3 regions of the Pseudomonas sp. 273 genome follow, and region 1 is predicted to be linked to each of the others. Evidence: predicted binding sites of a transcription regulator. Region 1 holds the regulator's gene; each other region holds the start of a gene.

Region 1 (5,670 bases):
CTGGACGCCATGCCCGGCAAGCAGATGGCCATCGACGCCGACCTCAACGCCGGCCTCATCGAGCAGGCCGAGGCCAAGAAGCGCCGCGCCGAGGTGGCCCAGGAGGCCGACTTCTACGGCTCCATGGACGGTGCCAGCAAGTTCGTCCGCGGCGATGCCGTCGCCGGCCTGCTGATCCTCTTCATCAACCTGATCGGTGGCGTCGCCATCGGCGTGATCCAGCATTCCATGTCCTTCGGCGACGCCGGCAAGGTCTACGCCCTGCTGACCATCGGCGACGGCCTGGTGGCGCAGCTGCCGTCGCTGCTGCTGTCCACCGCGGCGGCGATCATGGTGACCCGCGTCTCCAGTTCCGAGGACATGGGCCAGCAGGTCAACCGGCAGATGTTCGCCTCGCCCAAGGCCCTGGCCATCTCCGCCGCCATCCTCATCGCCATGGGCCTGGTCCCGGGCATGCCCCACGTCTCCTTCATCGGCCTCGGCTCGGTGGCCGCCGGCGGCGCCTGGCTGATCGTCCAGCGCCAGCGCAAGGCGGCCCAGGCCGAGGTCCAGGAAACCCAGCGCCAGCAGGAGCTGCTGCCGGCCCAGCGCGCCCAGGAAACCAAGGAGCTGGGCTGGGACGACGTGACCCCGGTGGACATGGTCGGCCTGGAGGTCGGCTACCGGCTGATCCCGCTGGTGGACCGCAACCAGGGCGGCCAGCTGCTGGCGCGGATCAAGGGCGTGCGCAAGAAGCTGTCCCAGGACATGGGCTTCCTGATGCCCTCGGTGCACATCCGCGACAACCTCGACCTGCTGCCCAACGCCTATCGCTTGACGCTCATGGGCGTCAGCGTGGCGGAAGCGGAGATCTACCCGGACCGCGAGCTGGCGATCAACCCCGGCCAGGTCTTCGGCACCCTCAACGGCATCGCCGGCAAGGACCCGGCCTTCGGCCTGGAAGCCGTGTGGATCGAGCCCGGCCAGCGCGACCAGGCGCAGTCCCTGGGCTACACCGTGGTGGACGCCAGCACCGTGGTCGCCACCCACCTCAACCAGGTGCTGCACAAGCATGCCCATGAGCTGCTCGGCCACGAGGAAGTCCAGCAACTGCTGCAGCTGCTGGCCAAGACCTCGCCGAAGCTGGCGGAAGAACTGGTTCCGGGGCTGATTTCCCTGTCCACCCTGCTCAAGGTCCTGCAGAACCTGCTGCAGGAGCAGGTGCCGGTGCGCGACATCCGCACCATCGCCGAGGCCATCGCCAACGTTGCCGCCAAGAGTCAAGATCCCGCCGCCATGGTGGCCGCGGTACGGGTGGCGCTGAGCCGCGCAATCGTCCAAGGCATTGTGGGACTAGAGCCGGAGCTGCCTGTGATCACCCTGGAGCCCAGGTTGGAACAGATCTTGCTGAACAGCATGCAGAAGGCCGGGCAAGGTTCGGAAGACGGCATTCTGCTGGAGCCGGGCATGGCGGAAAAACTGCAGCGCTCGCTGGTCGAGACCGCACAGCGCCAGGAAATGCTCGGCAAGCCGGCGATCCTGCTGGTGGCCGGGCCGATCCGCGCGATGATGTCGCGTTTCGCGCGGATGGCGGTGCCGAGCATGAGCGTGCTGGCCTACCAGGAAATTCCGGATAACAAGCAAGTCACCATCGTCGCCACCGTTGGACAGAACTGAAGGACAGCGCCATGCAGGTTAAACGCTTCTTCGCCGCCGATATGCGTCAGGCCATGAAACTGGTCCGTGACGAGCTGGGCGCGGATGCCGCCATCATCGGCAACCGCCGGGTCGCCGGCGGTGTCGAGCTGACCGCGGCGCTGGACTACCAGCCGCCGGCAGCGGCCAGCAAGCCGAACCCGGCGCTGGAGGCCGAGCTGCGCCAGACCCAGCAGCGCATCGCCCAGGCCCGCGCCGAGCTGGACAGCCCGGTGCGCGCCGCCGCCACCGCGCGCAAGGACCGTCAATTGTACGGCGCCGAGCCGGCCAAACGCCCGAGCCTGGCCGAGGCCATGGCCGCCCCGGCGCCCGCCGCCGCGCCGGCCGCCGTCAGCCAGCAGGCACTGGACGCCATGCGCTTCGAACTCAACGGCCTGCGCGAGCTGCTCGAAGTGCAGCTGGGCTCCATCGCCTGGAGCCAGCTGCAGCACCAGCGCCCGAAGCAGGCCGGCCTGTGGCGCCGCCTGCAGCGCATGGGCATGCCGGCGGACCTGGGCCGCCAACTGCTCGAGCGCGTGGCCTCGATCGCCGACCCCAAGCAGGCCTGGCGCATGCTCCTGGCCCACCTGGCGCGCTCGATCCGCACCCCCGACGCCGACCTGCTGGAGCAGGGCGGGGTGATCGCCCTGGTCGGCCCGGCCGGCATGGGCAAGACCACCACCCTGGCCAAGCTGGCGGCGCGCTACGTCCTCAAGTACGGTGCGCACAACCTGGCGCTGGTCAGCATGGACAGCTTCCGCCTGGGCGCCCAGGAGCAGATCAAGTCCCTGGGCCGCATCCTCAACGTGCCGGTGACCCTGGTCGACCCCGGCCAGTCGCTGCTGCAGGCCATGGCGCCGCTGGCGGGCAAGCGCCTGGTGCTGATCGACACCGCCGGCCTGCCGGCCAGCGACCCGGCGCTGCGCATGCAGCTCGAGGCCCTGGCGGCGCAGAGCCTGAACGTGAAGAATTACCTGGTGCTGGCCGCGACCAGCCAGAGCCAGGTGCTCAAGGCCGCCTGGCACGCCTATCGCAGCTGCGGCCTGGCCGGTTGCATACTGACCAAGCTGGACGAGGCGGGCAGCCTGGGCGAGGCCCTGGCGCTGGTGATAGCACAACGCATGCCGGTTGCCTATCTGGCGGACGGGCCGCGAATTCCGGATGATCTGCAGGTGGCGCGCGCGCACCAGTTGGTCAGCCGCGCGGTCAGCCTGCAGGCTCCCGAGGAGCCATGCGAGGACACCATGGCCGGCATGTTCGCCGGCCTCTATCAGCAGCCGGCGCGACACGTCGGCTGACGGATTCCAGGGGCGCCCCCGCACGCGGGGGTTCCAGGCGGATACGGATGCTCGAGCAGATCCGTAAGCGCTGGTGGCGGGAGAGCACCGCGACCGGCAGACCCAGGCGCCCACCGCGCCGGGGACGATGAAGAGACAAGGTAAGACTATGGGTATGCATCCCGTTCAGGTAATCGCGGTCACCGGTGGCAAGGGTGGCGTCGGCAAGACCAACGTCTCGGTGAACCTGGCGATGGCGCTGGCCGACCTCGGCCGCCGCGTCATGCTGCTGGACGCCGACCTCGGCCTGGCCAACGTCGACGTGCTGCTGGGGCTTTCGCCCAAGCGCACCCTGGCCGACGTCATCGAAGGCGAATGCGACCTGCGTGACGTGATCCTCCAGGGCCCCGGCGGCATCCGCATCGTCCCGGCGGCCTCGGGCACGCAGAGCATGGTGCAGCTCTCGCCCATGCAGCACGCCGGGCTGATCCAGGCCTTCAGCGACATCAGCGAGAACATCGACGTGCTGCTGGTGGACACTGCCGCCGGCATCGGCGATTCGGTGGTCAGCTTCGTCCGCGCGGCCCAGGAAGTGCTGCTGGTGGTCTGCGACGAACCGACCTCGATCACCGATGCCTACGCACTGATCAAGCTGCTGAACCGCGACTACGGCATGACGCGCTTCCGCGTGCTGGCGAACATGGCGCACAGCCCGCAGGAAGGGCGCAACCTGTTCGCCAAGCTGACCAAGGTCACCGACCGCTTCCTCGACGTGGCGCTGCAGTACGTCGGCGCCATCCCCTACGACGAGTCGGTGCGCAAGGCCGTGCAGAAGCAGCGCTCGGTGTATGAAGCCTTCCCGCGCAGCAAGGCCTCGCTGGCCTTCCGCGCCATCGCCCAGAAAGTCGACAGCTGGCCGCTGCCGGCCAACCCGCGCGGGCACCTGGAGTTCTTCGTCGAACGCCTGGTGCAGCATCCGACCACGGGTTCGACCGTATGATGAGCGGCTCCGGAGCGCTTATGTACAGCAAGACGCAGGCGCGCAATTCCCAGGAAGAACTGATCCAGCGCTATGCGCCGCTGGTCAAGCGTATCGCCTACCACCTGCTGGGCCGGCTGCCGGCCAGCGTGCAGGTGGAGGACCTGATGCAGGCCGGGATGATCGGCCTGCTCGAGGCGGCGAAGAAGTACGACCAGGGCAAGGGAGCCAGTTTCGAGACCTACGCCGGCATCCGCATCCGCGGGGCCATGCTCGACGAGGTGCGCAAGGGCGACTGGGCGCCGCGTTCGGTGCACCGCAACACCCGCCTGGTCAGCGACGCGATCCGCACCATCGAGGCGCGAACCGGACGCGACGCTAAAGATCAGGAAGTCGCTGCCGAACTCAATATGAGCCTCGACGATTACTACGCGATCTTAAGCGACACCCAGGGCAGCCGCCTTTACAGTTTCGACGACCTGCTGCAGGAAGGCGCCCAGGGCCCGGCGGAAGACACCACGCACCTGGACAACGAGCCCTCCCACGGCCTGGAGGACGAGCGTTTCCAGCAGGCGCTGGCCGACGCCATCACCAAGCTGCCCGAGCGCGAGCGCCTGGTGCTGGCGCTGTACTACGACGAGGAGCTGAACCTCAAGGAGATCGGCGAGGTGCTCGGGGTGAGCGAGTCGCGGGTCAGCCAGCTGCACAGCCAGTGCGCCGCGCGCCTGCGGGCCCGGCTGTCGGAGTGGCGTGCGCACTGATCGACCGGTGGACACAAGGAAGTAACGGAATTTTCCGGCGGGGCGTATAGAATCCCGTCGGCGCGATAGGTGCTGGCCCTTCGCCATGAAGGCCGGCGAGCGTGCGGGGAGGGGACGGCAGGCGCCGGCAGCCCGCTCCGCCGCGGACAAGCAACACGGCAGGCGCCGCCAGGGCGCCCGCCCAAGGGTATTCAAGGCGCGCCCGCCACTGCGCGCCGGGACTGGACGGAGGCAGGTTTGGACAAGAACATGAAAATTCTCATCGTGGACGACTTCTCCACGATGAGGCGCATCATCAAGAACCTCCTGCGCGACCTGGGGTTCACCAACACCGCGGAAGCCGATGACGGCACCACCGCGCTGCCGATGCTGCACAGCGGCAACTTCGACTTCCTCGTCACCGACTGGAACATGCCCGGCATGACCGGCATCGACCTGCTGCGCGCGGTACGCGCCGACGAGCGCCTGAAGCACCTGCCGGTGCTGATGGTCACCGCCGAGGCCAAGCGCGACCAGATCATCGAAGCGGCCCAGGCCGGGGTCAACGGCTACGTGGTCAAGCCTTTCACCGCCCAGGTGCTGAAAGAGAAGATCGAGAAGATATTCGAGCGGGTCGGCGGCTGAAGCCGACCAAGAGGGCGTCATGGATCTCGTCAACGAATCCAAGGGGGGCGACTTCGAGTCGACCCTGAAGAAACACGCGCGCGAATTGGTCGAGAGCCTGGAGCGCGGCGAAGTGCAGCAGGCCGTGCAGCTCATCCAGGAGCTCAACCAGGCCCGTGACCGCGGCCTCTACCAGGAGGTCGGCAAGCTCACCCGCGAGCTGCACAACGCCATCGTCAATTTCCAGATCGACCCGCGCTCGCGCCACGCCGAGGAAATGTCGCAGATCGCCGACGCCACCGACCGCCTGTCGTACGTGGTGCAGATGACCGAGAAGGCGGCCAACCGCACCATGGACCTGGTGGAAGAGTGCACG
Region 2 (5,670 bases), 1.9 Mb from region 1:
CAAGGCTGTGGAAAAACTGTCGATGAAGGCCCCGGAAGCAGGTATTCCGGGGGCTGCGCGAGGCTGTACGTTTTTTGCTCTGCAATGGCCTGAAAGCCACGTAATTCAAGGGCTTAGGCCGGGCTTGGCAGCACCGGAAAAGGACCCTGGACAAACCCGGTATAAGCCCTTGGCAAGCTGTGAATATCCTGGTGGAAAACCACGCTGGAGGCAGCACTTGTGCAGGGCAGGGGAAAGGCTGCGGAGAGGCCGGCGGAACTGGGGTTTTCCACGGCCAGGCGAATGGATTGCTCACAGAGGCCGTGGACAGCGTTGTGGATATCCTCTGGGGAAAACTTCCGATGCCAGAACCGCCGCCGGCTGGCGAAAACTGTACGTTTTTCGAGCAGAAAGCCCCGAAATTGCTGGGCTGCAGAAGGGTATCCACAAATCGAAGAGGCAAAAAAGCGCCTATGGAGCCTCCCTGTGGAAGCCTGCCGCCTGTGGACAGCGAAAACCCCTTTTCAACAGTGGATAACAGGAGCGTAGGGCGTATAACCGTTCGCGGTTATACGCCGTTACACCGCCCTCATGCCCGGCCTCTGGCCCGAACCCGAAGCGCCCCGGACAGGCGCTCCGGGGCCAGCTCCGAGGCGCGCCTGGCGCCAAGGTCAAACGGCGTATAACGCGGAGCGTTATACGCCCTACATCAGGCCCAACCACAGCGTAGGGCGTATAACCGTTCGCGGTTATACGCCGTTACACCACCCTCATGCCTGGCCTCTGGTCCGAACCCGGAGCGCCCCGGACAGGCGCTTCGGGGCCAGCTCCGAGGCGCGCCTGGCGCCAAGGTCAAACGGCGTATAACGCGGAGCGTTATACGCCCTACGTCCAGCCGCGGCGTTACAAGCGGAACTGCCCCATCTGCCGCTGCAGGTCGTCGGCCAGGCCGCGCAGGGCGTGGCATTGCTCGCGGCCCTGGTGCACCTCGCCGGCGGTGGCGCGGGCCAGGTCGGCGATGCCCTGGACGTTGCGGTTGATTTCCTCGGTGACCGCGCTCTGTTCCTCGGTGGCGGCGGCGACCTGGTGGTTGATGTCGCTGATGCGCTCCACCTGGTCGGCGATGGCGCCCAGCGAGGCGCCGGCGCGCTGGTTGGCGGCCAGGCCCTCGCCGGTGGCCGCCTGGCCCGAGTGCATGGAGCTGACCGCCTGCTCGGCGCCCTGCTTGAGGCGCTGGATCATCGCCTGGATCTCGTCGGTGGAGCCCTGGGTGCGCCCGGCCAGGGTGCGCACCTCGTCGGCCACCACGGCGAAGCCGCGGCCCAGTTCGCCGGCGCGCGCGGCCTCGATGGCGGCGTTGAGCGCCAGCAGGTTGGTCTGCTCGGAAATGCCGCGGATCACCGCCAGTACCTGGTCGATGGTCGCGACCTGGGCCGCGAGGTCGCTCACCGCCTCGGCGGCCTGGCCGATCTCGGCGGACATGCGCTCGCCATGCTGCAGCGAGCCGCCCACCACCTGGCGCGCCTGGCCGGCTTCGCCACGGGCCTGCTGCGAGGCGCTGGCGGCCTGCTCGGCGTTGCGCGCGATTTCCTGCACGGTGCTGCCCATCTCGTTCACCGCCGTGGCCACCATGTCGGTCATCTCCTGCTGGCGGCTGGCGTGCTCCGCGGTGTTATCCACAACCCGCGCCACCTCGGCCACGCTGCGCTGCAACTGCTGGCTGGTGGCGAGCACGGCGCCGATCAGCTGGCGCTGGCCTTCGAGGAAGCGGTTGAAGCCGCGGGCCAGGTCGCCCAGCTCGTCGGCGCGGGAGTCGTCCAGGCGGCGTGTCAGGTCGCCGCCGCCGGCGCCTATGTCCAGCAGCGCCGTGGTCACCTGGCGGATCGGCCGCACCAGGCCGCGGGCCAGCAGCACCACCAGGCCCAGGCAGAGCAGCGCCACCGCCGCGCCGGCCAGGCCGGACAGGCGCAGGGCCTGGCGCGCGTCGGCGTAGACCTCGGCCTCCGGCACCTCGCTGACCAGCGTCCAGCCGAGGTCGCGCAGCGGCAGGCTGGCGGCCAGGTAGGCCTCGCCATCGCGTTCGAAGCGGCTACTGTGGAAGCCCGGCTGGCCGAGCAGCGCCCGGGCCGCGTCGCCGCCCACCAGGTCGGCCAGGGCCTTGCCGAGGGCCCGGGCTGGGTCCGGGTGGATCTGCACCTGGCCGTCGTTCTTCACCAGGTACACGTGGCCGGACTGGCCGAAGCGGAAGTCGCGGATCAGCTTCGACAGCTCGTCCATGCGCAGGCCCAGGCCGGCGATGCCCAGCAGCTTGCCGTCGCGTTCGACGCGGCGGTCGATGAACAGCGTGAGTTCGCCGCTGCCGACGTCGGTGTCGATGTTCAGCACCTGCGGCCGGCCGCTGCCGATGAAGTTGAAGCACCAGGCGTCCTGGGGCTCGCTGCGGGACAGGGTGCGTTCCTTGCCCTTGTCGCTGTAGTAGGCGTCGCTGGCCCGGCTGACGATGAGCGCGGCGAAGGCCTGCTGCGAGGTACGGATGCCGCCCAGGTAGCGGACGAAGTCGGCCTGCCGCGCCGGGTCCTCGCCGGCGGCCAGCCAGTCCTGCACCAGGCTGTTGTCGGCGATGCCGGCGGCGGCGGTGAGCGGGCCGGTGAGCCGGCGCTCGAAGTCGTTGGCGATGGCCTGGATGCTCGCCGGCAGCGCCTGTTCGAGCAGGTAGCGCTCGCTCAGGCGGTTGACCAGCACGGCGTAGAGGCCGAGCACGATGAGCAGGCTGAGCAGCAGGGCGGCGCCCATGCTGAGGATGAGTTGGGTCTGGATGCTGCGAAGGCGCATTTGTTGTTGTCCTCGTGTCGCGCGGCGAATCCTTTCGCGGGTGGGATGCGGGGCGTGTGGACGGGGCCGGAAGGGTTATCGGCCAGGAGGCGGGAAACTGTTGTCCCGTTGGTCAGGTTTTTCGGCGTGGGCTGGGCGGATAAGGGTTGATCCCGGTATCGGATGCGCTCCGGCCTTGGCCGAGGCGCTTGGCATGAGGGCGGTGTAGCGGCGGATAACCGCGAACGGTTATTCGCCCTACGTGCGGTTTGCCTCGGTGCACAGGGCTTTCCATTCGACGCCGCTGCGGGTGGTGCGTGGCGGGGCGTCCTGGTGATAGCGGGCGATGACCTGGGCGGCCACGGCGATGGCCACCTCCAGCGGGCGCTTGCCGGGTACCTCGGGCAGGCCGATGGGGCAGTGCAGGGTTTCGATGGCGGCTGTGGAAAAGCCGCGCTGTTCCAGGCGCATGCGGCAGCGCTGGGCCTTGGTCTGCGAGCCGATCATGCCGAGGAAGCCGGCGTCGCCGCGCTTGAGCACCGCTTCGGCCAGCGCATAGTCCAGCGGGTGGTTGTGGGTCATGATCAGGTAGTAGCTGCCCGGCGGCGCCTTATCCACAGCCTCCGGCGGATCGTCCAGCAGGCTGCAGCGCACCCCTGTGGGTAACTCGGCGGGGAATTCCGCGGCGCGGCTGTCCACCCATTCCAGGCGCAGCGGCAGGCCCGCCAGCAGCGGCGCCAGGGCGCGGCCGACGTGGCCGGCGCCGAACAGCAGCACCTGCGGCCCGCGCACCGCGAAGCATTCGAACAGCAGGCTGGCGCGGCCGCCGCAGCACTGGCCCAGGCGCGCGCCCAGGGGGAAGTGCTCCAGGCTCTGGGCATCCTTGCCGGCCAGCAGCAGTTGGCGCGCGTGCTCGGTGGCGGCCAGTTCCAGGTGGCCGCCGCCGATGGTGTCGTAGCAGGCGTCGGCCGTGACCAGCATCTTGCAGCCGGCCTCGCGCGGGGTGGAGCCCTGGACGCCGATGACGGTGACCAGTACGTAGGGCTCGGCGCCGTCGCGCAGGCGGGCGATGGCGTCCATCCAGGTGGGGTCATGGGGTGGGGTCCTGGGGTGGGTTGCTGGTGTTGGTTGGGTGTTTCGGCGTTGTGGGTGAGGTGGGTTCCCTCTCCCCAGCCCCCTCCCTGAAGGGAGAGGGGGCTAGTTCGGTGTGTGCAGGAAGATTGGGAGTTTTCCTGTTATCCACAGTGTCCGGCTGACTCCGTTGTTTCGCTTTACGCGAAACGGTCCCCTCTCCCTCCGGGAGAGGGCTAGGGTGAGGGTATGACGCGTCCTCCAGCGAACTATCCACAGCCCGCCCCTTCAACGCTTCGCAGGCCCACAGCACCCGCTCCGGCGTCGCCGGGGTGTCCAGCGCCGGGCTCACCCGGTAGTCCGCCAGGCTGGCGATGGCGTCGCGCAGGGCCGACCACACCGAGATGGCCAGCATGAACGGCGGCTCGCCCACCGCCTTGGACAGGTACACGCTGTCCTCCTCGTTGGGCCGGTCGAACAGGGCCACGCGGAAGTCCTCGGGCACGTCGCTCGCCGCCGGGATCTTGTAGGTCGCCGGCCCCGTGGTGAGCAGCCGGCCCTTGGCGTCCCACTTCAGTTCCTCGCAGGTCAGCCAGCCCATGCCCTGGACGAAGCCGCCCTCGATCTGGCCGATGTCGATGGCCGGGTTGAGGCTGCGGCCGACGTCGTGGAGGATGTCCACCCGCAGCAGGCGGTATTCGCCGGTCAGGGTGTCCACTTCCACCTCGGACACCGCCGCGCCGTAGGCGAAGTAGAAGAACGGGTGGCCCTGGCCGGTGGCGCGGTCGTAGTGGATCTTCGGCGTGCGGTAGAAGCCGGTGGCGGACAACTGCACCCGTGCGAAGTAGGCGGCCTGCACCACCTCGGCGAAGTCCAGCGCCTTGTCGCGGACCTGCACCTGGCCGTGGGCGAAGCGCACTTCCTGCAGCGCCACGCCCTCGCGCGCGGCGAGGAATTCCGCCAGCCGCGCCTTGAGGGTGCGGGCCGCGTCGCGGGCGGCCATGCCGTTCAGGTCGGTGCCGCTGGAGGCCGCGGTGGGCGAGGTGTTGGGCACCTTGTCGGTGCGCGTGGCGGTGATGGTCACGCGCTCAAGGGGCACCTGGAATTCCTCGGCGACTATCTGCGCCACCTTGACGTTCAGGCCCTGGCCCATCTCGGTGCCGCCGTGGTTCAGCTGGATGCTGCCGTCGGTGTACAGGTGGATGAGCGCGCCGGCCTGGTTCAGGTGCTGGGCGGTGAAGCTGATGCCGAACTTCACCGGAGTCAGCGCCAGGCCGCGCTTGAGCACCGGGCTGGCGGCGTTGGCGGCGGTGATGGTGGCCCGGCGGGCGCGGTAGTCGCTGCTGGCTTCCAGGCGCTCGATCAGCTCGCCCAGCAGGTTGTGCTCCACGCGCTGGTGGTAGGGCGTGAGGTCGCGGCCGCTGCCGCCGTAGAGGTTAAGCTTGCGCACGTCCAGCGGGTCCTGGCCGACGGCGCGGGCGATGTCGTCCATGGCGCGTTCGATCAGCATCATCCCCTGGGGCCCGCCGAAGCCGCGGAAGGCCGTGTGCGAGACGACGTTGGTGAAGCTGCGGTAGCCGGCGATGGCCACGTCGGGGATGAAGTAGGCGTTGTCGGCGTGGAACATGGCGCGGTCGACGATGGCGTCGGAGAGGTCCGGCGAGTGGCCGCAGTCGCCCACCACTTCCAGTTGCGCGGCGAGCAGCCGGCCCTCGGCGTCGAAGCCGACCTGGTAGCGGTTGTGGAAGGGGTGGCGCTTGCCGGTGGCGCGCATGTCCTCGGCGCGCGGCAGGCGCAGCTTAACCGCGC
Region 3 (5,670 bases), 650 kb from region 1:
CGATCAAGGCGACACCCATCGTCGTCACCCCGCTGCTGCTGATCGACAACTTCGCGCTGTTCTACTCGGCGCTGATCCTGGTCGCCGCCCTCGCCTGCTCGACCCTCGCCCATGCCTACATGGAGAGCTACCCGGGCAACCGCGAGGAGCTCTACCTGCTCCTGCTGCTGTCCACCGCCGGCGGCCTGGTGCTGGTGGCGGCGCAGAACCTGGCCGGCCTGTTCATCGGCCTGGAACTGCTGTCGGTACCGGTCTACGGCATGGTGGCCTACGCCTTCTTCAACAAGCGCAGCCTGGAAGCCGGCATCAAGTACACCGTGCTGTCCGCCGCGGGCTCGGCCTTCCTGCTGTTCGGCATGGCCATGCTCTACGCCGAAGCCGGCACCCTGGACTTCGCCGGCCTGGGCAGCGCCCTGGCCGAAGGCACCGTGCACAGCCCGCTGCTGACCATCGGCGTGGGCATGATGCTGGTGGGCCTGGGCTTCAAGCTGTCGCTGGCGCCCTTCCACCTGTGGACCCCGGACGTCTACGAAGGCGCCCCGGCCCCGGTGGCGGCGTTCCTCGCCACCGCCGCCAAGGTCGCCGTGTTCGCCGTGCTGCTGCGCCTGTTCCAGATCGCCCCGGCGGCCCTGCACAGCGGCGTGCTGCACGTCGCCCTGGCGGTCATCGCGGTCATCTCGATCCTGGTCGGCAACCTGCTGGCGCTGACCCAGAGCAACCTCAAGCGCCTGCTCGGCTACTCCTCCATCGCCCACCTGGGCTACCTGCTGATCGCCGTGGTGGCCAGCAACGGCCTGGCCGTGGAGACCGTCGGCGTCTACCTGACCACCTACGTGGTCACCACCCTGGGCGCCTTCGGCGTGGTCACCCTGATGTCCACCCCCTACGGCGGCCGCGACGCCGATGCCCTGTTCGAATACCGCGGCCTGTTCTGGCGCCGCCCGGTGCTGACCGCGGTGATGACCGTGATGATGCTGTCCCTGGCCGGCATCCCGCTGACCGCCGGCTTCATCGGCAAGTTCTACGTCATCGCCAGCGGCGTCGAGTCGCACCTGTGGTGGCTGGTCGGCGCCCTGGTCCTGGGCAGCGCCATCGGCCTGTACTACTACCTGCGCGTCATGGTCACCCTGTTCCTGGTCGAGCCGAACATGAAGCGCCACGACGCGCCCCTGGACTGGGCCCAGCGCGCCGGCGGCATCATGCTGGTGGCCATCGCCCTGCTGGCCTTCTTCCTCGGCGTGTACCCGCAGCCGCTGCTGGACATCCTCCAGCACTCCGGCCTGGCGGTCGCCGCCGCCGGCTGATAGCCAGAGCAGCAAAGAAAAACCCCGCCTCGGCGGGGTTTTTTGTTGCCTGCGAAACGCTGTTCGTACGCGCCGGGATTGTTCTTCGTAGGAGCGGATCTTATCCGCGACTCCGCCGGCAAGGTCGGCGCTCATAATTACCGAGCCCTCCCCTACCCCGCCAAATCCTCGGTTTCCTCGCGGCCGGTGAACAGGTCCCAGCTGGCGATGAACAGCGCGGCGATCAGCGGGCCGATGACGAAGCCGTTCAAGCCGAACAGCGACATGCCGCCGAGGGTGGAGATCAGCACCACGTAGTCGGGCATCTTGGTGTCCTTGCCCACCAGGATCGGGCGCAGGATGTTGTCCACCAGGCCGATCACCAGCACGCAGAAGAGGATCAGCACCACGCCCTGCCAGATCGCCCCGGTGAGCAGGAACCAGGCCGCCACCGGCACCCACACCAGCCCCGCGCCTATGGCCGGCAGCAGCGACAGGAAGGCCATCAGCGTGCCCCACAGCAGCGAGCCCTGGATGCCGAGGAACCAGAAGATCAACCCGCCCAGCGCACCCTGGGTGGCGGCCACGGCGATGTTGCCCTTCACCGTGGCGCGCACCACGGTGGTGAACTTGGTGAACAGGTGCTGCTTGTGCTCGTGGTCCAGCGGCACCGCCTGCTTGATCCGCCGGCCCAGGGTGCGGCCGTCGCGCAGCAGGAAGAACAGCAGGTAGAGCATCACGCCGAAGCTGATGACGAAGTCGAAGGTGTTCTGGCCGATGCTGAAGGCCTTGGTGGCGACGAACTGGCTGGCCTGCATGGCGCCGCTGGAGAGCTTCTCCTGCAGGCTCGACAGGTCGCCCAGGTCGAAGCGCTCCAGCCACTGGTGGGCCCACGGCGGCAAGGCGGCAAAGGCCTGCTGCACCAGGCCGGCGGGGTTCAGCTGGCCGGATTTCAGGCTCTGGTAGAGGTTGGCGCCCTCCTGCACCAGCGAGCCGGTGATGAAGATCACCGGCAGGATCACGATGAGGATGCAGGCGCTCAGGGTGATCAGCGCCGCCAGGTTCCTGCGCCCGCCCAGGCGCGCCTGCAACCGGCGGTGCACCGGGGCGAAGATGATGGCCAGGATGGTGCCCCAGAACACCGCGCCGTAGAACGGCAGCAGCAGCCAGGCGAAGGCGATGCTGACCACCGCCAGCAGTATCAGGAACGTCCGGTTTTCCAGTTTCGAATCGAGCATGTGCAATCCCATCTGCCGAGAGTGGCCTGCACATTAGTCAGCAGATGGGTGGCGAAGTGCAACCCGGCGCGAGACTGGCGCTCCAGAGGCCCAGCCGACGGACGGCAGCAATGTCTGTAAAGAAAATCGCACAGCCGCCGATATTTCCGAACACCCCCAAGGTTCCCGCAGAGGACACCCCCATGCCTTTTCGTCGCCTCTCCATCCAGTGGAAGATCACCCTGCTCGCGGGCCTGTGCCTGCTCGGCGTGGTTTCGCTGCTCGCCGGTCTGTCGATCTACCGCATGCAGCACAGCACCGCGCTGGTGAAGGAATCCAGCACCCGCATGCTGGACGACGCCGCCGAGGCCCGCCTGCGCGCCCGCGGCGAGATCCAGGCGATGCGTATCCAGCGCTACTTCAGCGACGCCTACCGCTACGCGCAGAGCTTCGCCCGGCAGGCCCTGGCCATGCGCCAGCTCGCCGCCCAGCGCGGCTTGGACACCCTGGCCCTGCGCGAGGAACTGAACCGGCAGATGCGCGACGCGGTGGCGGCCAACCCCGAGCTGCTCGGCCTGTACCTGGCCTTCGAGCCCGACGCCCTGGACGGCCGCGACGCCCAGGCCGAGGGCCGCACCGAACTCGGCAGCAACGAGAAGGGGCGCTTCTCGCAATACTGGGCCCAGGCCACCCCCGGCCAGCTGGAGGCCGAGCCGATGGACGAGAAGATGCTCGCCGACACCAGCCCCGGCCCCAGCGGCGCGGCCTACAACGCCTGGTACACCTGCCCGAAGGCCGCCGGCAAGACCTGCGTGCTGGAGCCCTACGTCGACGAGGTGGGCAACCGCAAGATCCTCATGACCAGCATCGCCCTGCCCCTGCAGGTCGACGGCAAGCTGGTCGGCGTGCTGGGGGTGGACATCGCCCTCGACCGCCTGCAGGAAATCGCCCGTGAAGGCAGCCAGGAACTCTACGAGGGCCAGAGCCGCGTCGCCATCATCAGCCCCGCCGGCCTGCTCGCCGGCTACAGCGCCGACGCCGGCAAGCTCGGCAAGAAGCTGCAGGAGGTCTACCCCGCCCAGGGCGGGCAGTTGCTGCAACTGCTCGGCGCCGGCCAGCACAAGGTCCTCGAACACGACGGCGAGTTGCGCGCCCTGCAACCGCTGCGCCCGATCCCCGAGGCCGAGGCCTGGGGCGTGCTCATCGACGTGCCGCTGCAGGCCCTGCAGGGCCCGGCGGTGAAGCTGCAGCAGGAGCTGGACCAGCAACGTACCCAGGGCACCGTCGTCGAACTCGGCCTGGGCCTGCTCGCCGCCCTGCTCGGCCTGCTGCTGGTATGGCTGACCGCCCGCGGCGTGACGCGCCCGATCCTCGGCGTGGCCGGCATGCTGCGCGACATCGCCAGCGGCGAGGGCGACCTGACCCAGCGCCTGAAGTACCAGGGCCAGGACGAACTGGGCGAGCTGGCCGGCTGGTTCAACCGCTTCCTCGACAAGCTGCAGCCGATCATCCGCGACGTGAAGGCCTCGGTGCAGGACGCCCGCGCCACCGCCGACCAGTCCGCTGCGCTGTCCACCCAGACCAGCGCCGGCATGCAGCAGCAGTTCCGCGAGATCGAGCAGGTGGCCACCGCCTCCCAGGAAATGAGCGCCACCGCCCACGACGTGGCCAACAGCGCCGCGCAAGCCGCCGATGCCGCCCGCGGCGCCGACGGCGCCACCCGCGACGGCCTGGCGGTGATCGACCAGACCACCCGCGCCATCGACGAACTGGCCCGCGACATGAGCCAGGCCATGACCCAGGTCGAGGGCCTGGCCGCCAGCAGCGAGCAGATCGGCTCGGTGCTGGAGGTGATCCGCGCCATCGCCGAGCAGACCAACCTGCTGGCGCTCAACGCTGCCATCGAGGCGGCCCGCGCCGGCGAGGCCGGCCGTGGCTTCGCGGTGGTGGCCGACGAAGTGCGCAACCTGGCCAAGCGCACCCAGGACTCGGTGGAGGAAATCCGCCAGGTCATCGAAGGCCTGCAGAACGGCACCCGCGAAGTGGTCAGCGCCATGCACAGCAGCCACCAGCAGGCCCAGGGCAGCGTCAGCCAGGTGGAACAGGCGGTGGCCGCGCTGCGCCGCATCGGCGAGGCGGTGGGGGTGATCAACGACATGAACCTGCAGATCGCCAGCGCCGCCGAAGAACAGAGCGCGGTGGCCGAGGAGATCAACCGCAACGTGGCGGGCATCCGCGACGTGACCGAGTCGCTGTCCGGCCAGGCCCAGGAATCGGCGCAGATCAGCCAGTCGCTGAACGACCTGGCCAACCACCAGCAGGGGTTGATGGGGCAGTTCCGGGTGTGATCGGCGGGGACGCCATACCTGTAGGAGCGAGCTTGCTCGCGAACAGGATTTCCCGGCGGCTACGGCGTTGGGTGTAAGAGCGCCCTCTCCCCAACCCTCTCCCTGAAGGGAGAGGGGGCCGTTCGGAGTGGGCGGACGATGCGGCGTCAGCCGGCGAGTTCGTAGGGCGCATAACCGTTCGCGGTTATCCGCCGCTGGCCGGAACCCCAATACCTCGGCCCCACACCCATCCTATGAAGGGCGCCTCGGCACAGGTCGACAAGCCCGCCCGTGTTTTCCTGAAACCAACAAAAAACGCCGTTTCCCATGACGGGAAACGGCGTTCTTCCTCGAACCGCGGGCCATGGGCCCGCCGGCATTACAGGCAGAGCTGGCGGTTGGACGCCTTGAGGAATTCCTGCTTCAGGTCCTCGTAGGTGTGCACCGCCGGGAACTGCGGGAACTCGCGGATCACGTTCTCCGGCGCATGGAACAGGATGCCGGCGTGGGCTTCGCTGAGCATGGTAGTGTCGTTGTACGAGTCGCCGGCGGCGATCACGCGGTAGTACAGGCTCTTGAGGGCGATCACCGACTGGCGCTTGGGGTCCTTCTGGCGCAGCTGGTAGCCGACCACGCGGTCGGTCTCGTCGGTGACCAGCTTGTGGCACAGCAGGGTCGGGAAGCCCAGCTGGCGCATCAGCGGCTGGGAGAACTCGTAGAAGGTGTCGGAGAGGATCACCACCTGGAAGCGCTCGCGCAGCCAGTCCACGAACTCCACCGCGCCTTCCAGGGGCTTCAGGGTGGCGATCACTTCCTGGATGTCGGCCAGCTTCAGGCCGTGCT

The links. The regulator FliA, encoded in region 1, starts transcription of late flagellar genes. The targets are predictions, from matches to a motif close to CTAAAGTTTNNNNNNNNNNNGCCGNTAA.
Region 2: PKO50_RS31165 (methyl-accepting chemotaxis protein) is a predicted target of FliA. The motif match lies at 2,887-2,914, and genes of this name have one in related genera.
Region 3: PKO50_RS19220 (methyl-accepting chemotaxis protein) is a predicted target of FliA. The motif match lies at 2,638-2,665, and genes of this name have one in related genera.

Annotation. Positions count from the first base shown of each region.
Region 1 covers NZ_CP116775.1:4,868,633-4,874,302, reverse strand. The annotation lists gene flhA (flagellar biosynthesis protein FlhA) at 1-1,656, shown strand, start outside; gene flhF (flagellar biosynthesis protein FlhF) at 1,668-2,972, shown strand; gene fleN (flagellar synthesis regulator FleN) at 3,121-3,951, shown strand; gene fliA (RNA polymerase sigma factor FliA) at 3,948-4,691, shown strand; gene PKO50_RS22130 (chemotaxis response regulator CheY) at 4,941-5,315, shown strand; gene PKO50_RS22125 (protein phosphatase CheZ) at 5,335-5,670, shown strand, end outside.
Region 2 covers NZ_CP116775.1:6,808,887-6,814,556, forward strand. The annotation lists gene PKO50_RS31165 (methyl-accepting chemotaxis protein) at 883-2,811, opposite strand; gene xdhC (xanthine dehydrogenase accessory protein XdhC) at 3,049-3,870, opposite strand; gene xdhB (xanthine dehydrogenase molybdopterin binding subunit) at 3,881-5,670, opposite strand, start outside.
Region 3 covers NZ_CP116775.1:4,216,626-4,222,295, forward strand. The annotation lists gene nuoN (NADH-quinone oxidoreductase subunit NuoN) at 1-1,304, shown strand, start outside; gene PKO50_RS19215 (AI-2E family transporter) at 1,457-2,521, opposite strand; gene PKO50_RS19220 (methyl-accepting chemotaxis protein) at 2,704-4,848, shown strand; gene thrH (bifunctional phosphoserine phosphatase/homoserine phosphotransferase ThrH) at 5,207-5,670, opposite strand, start outside.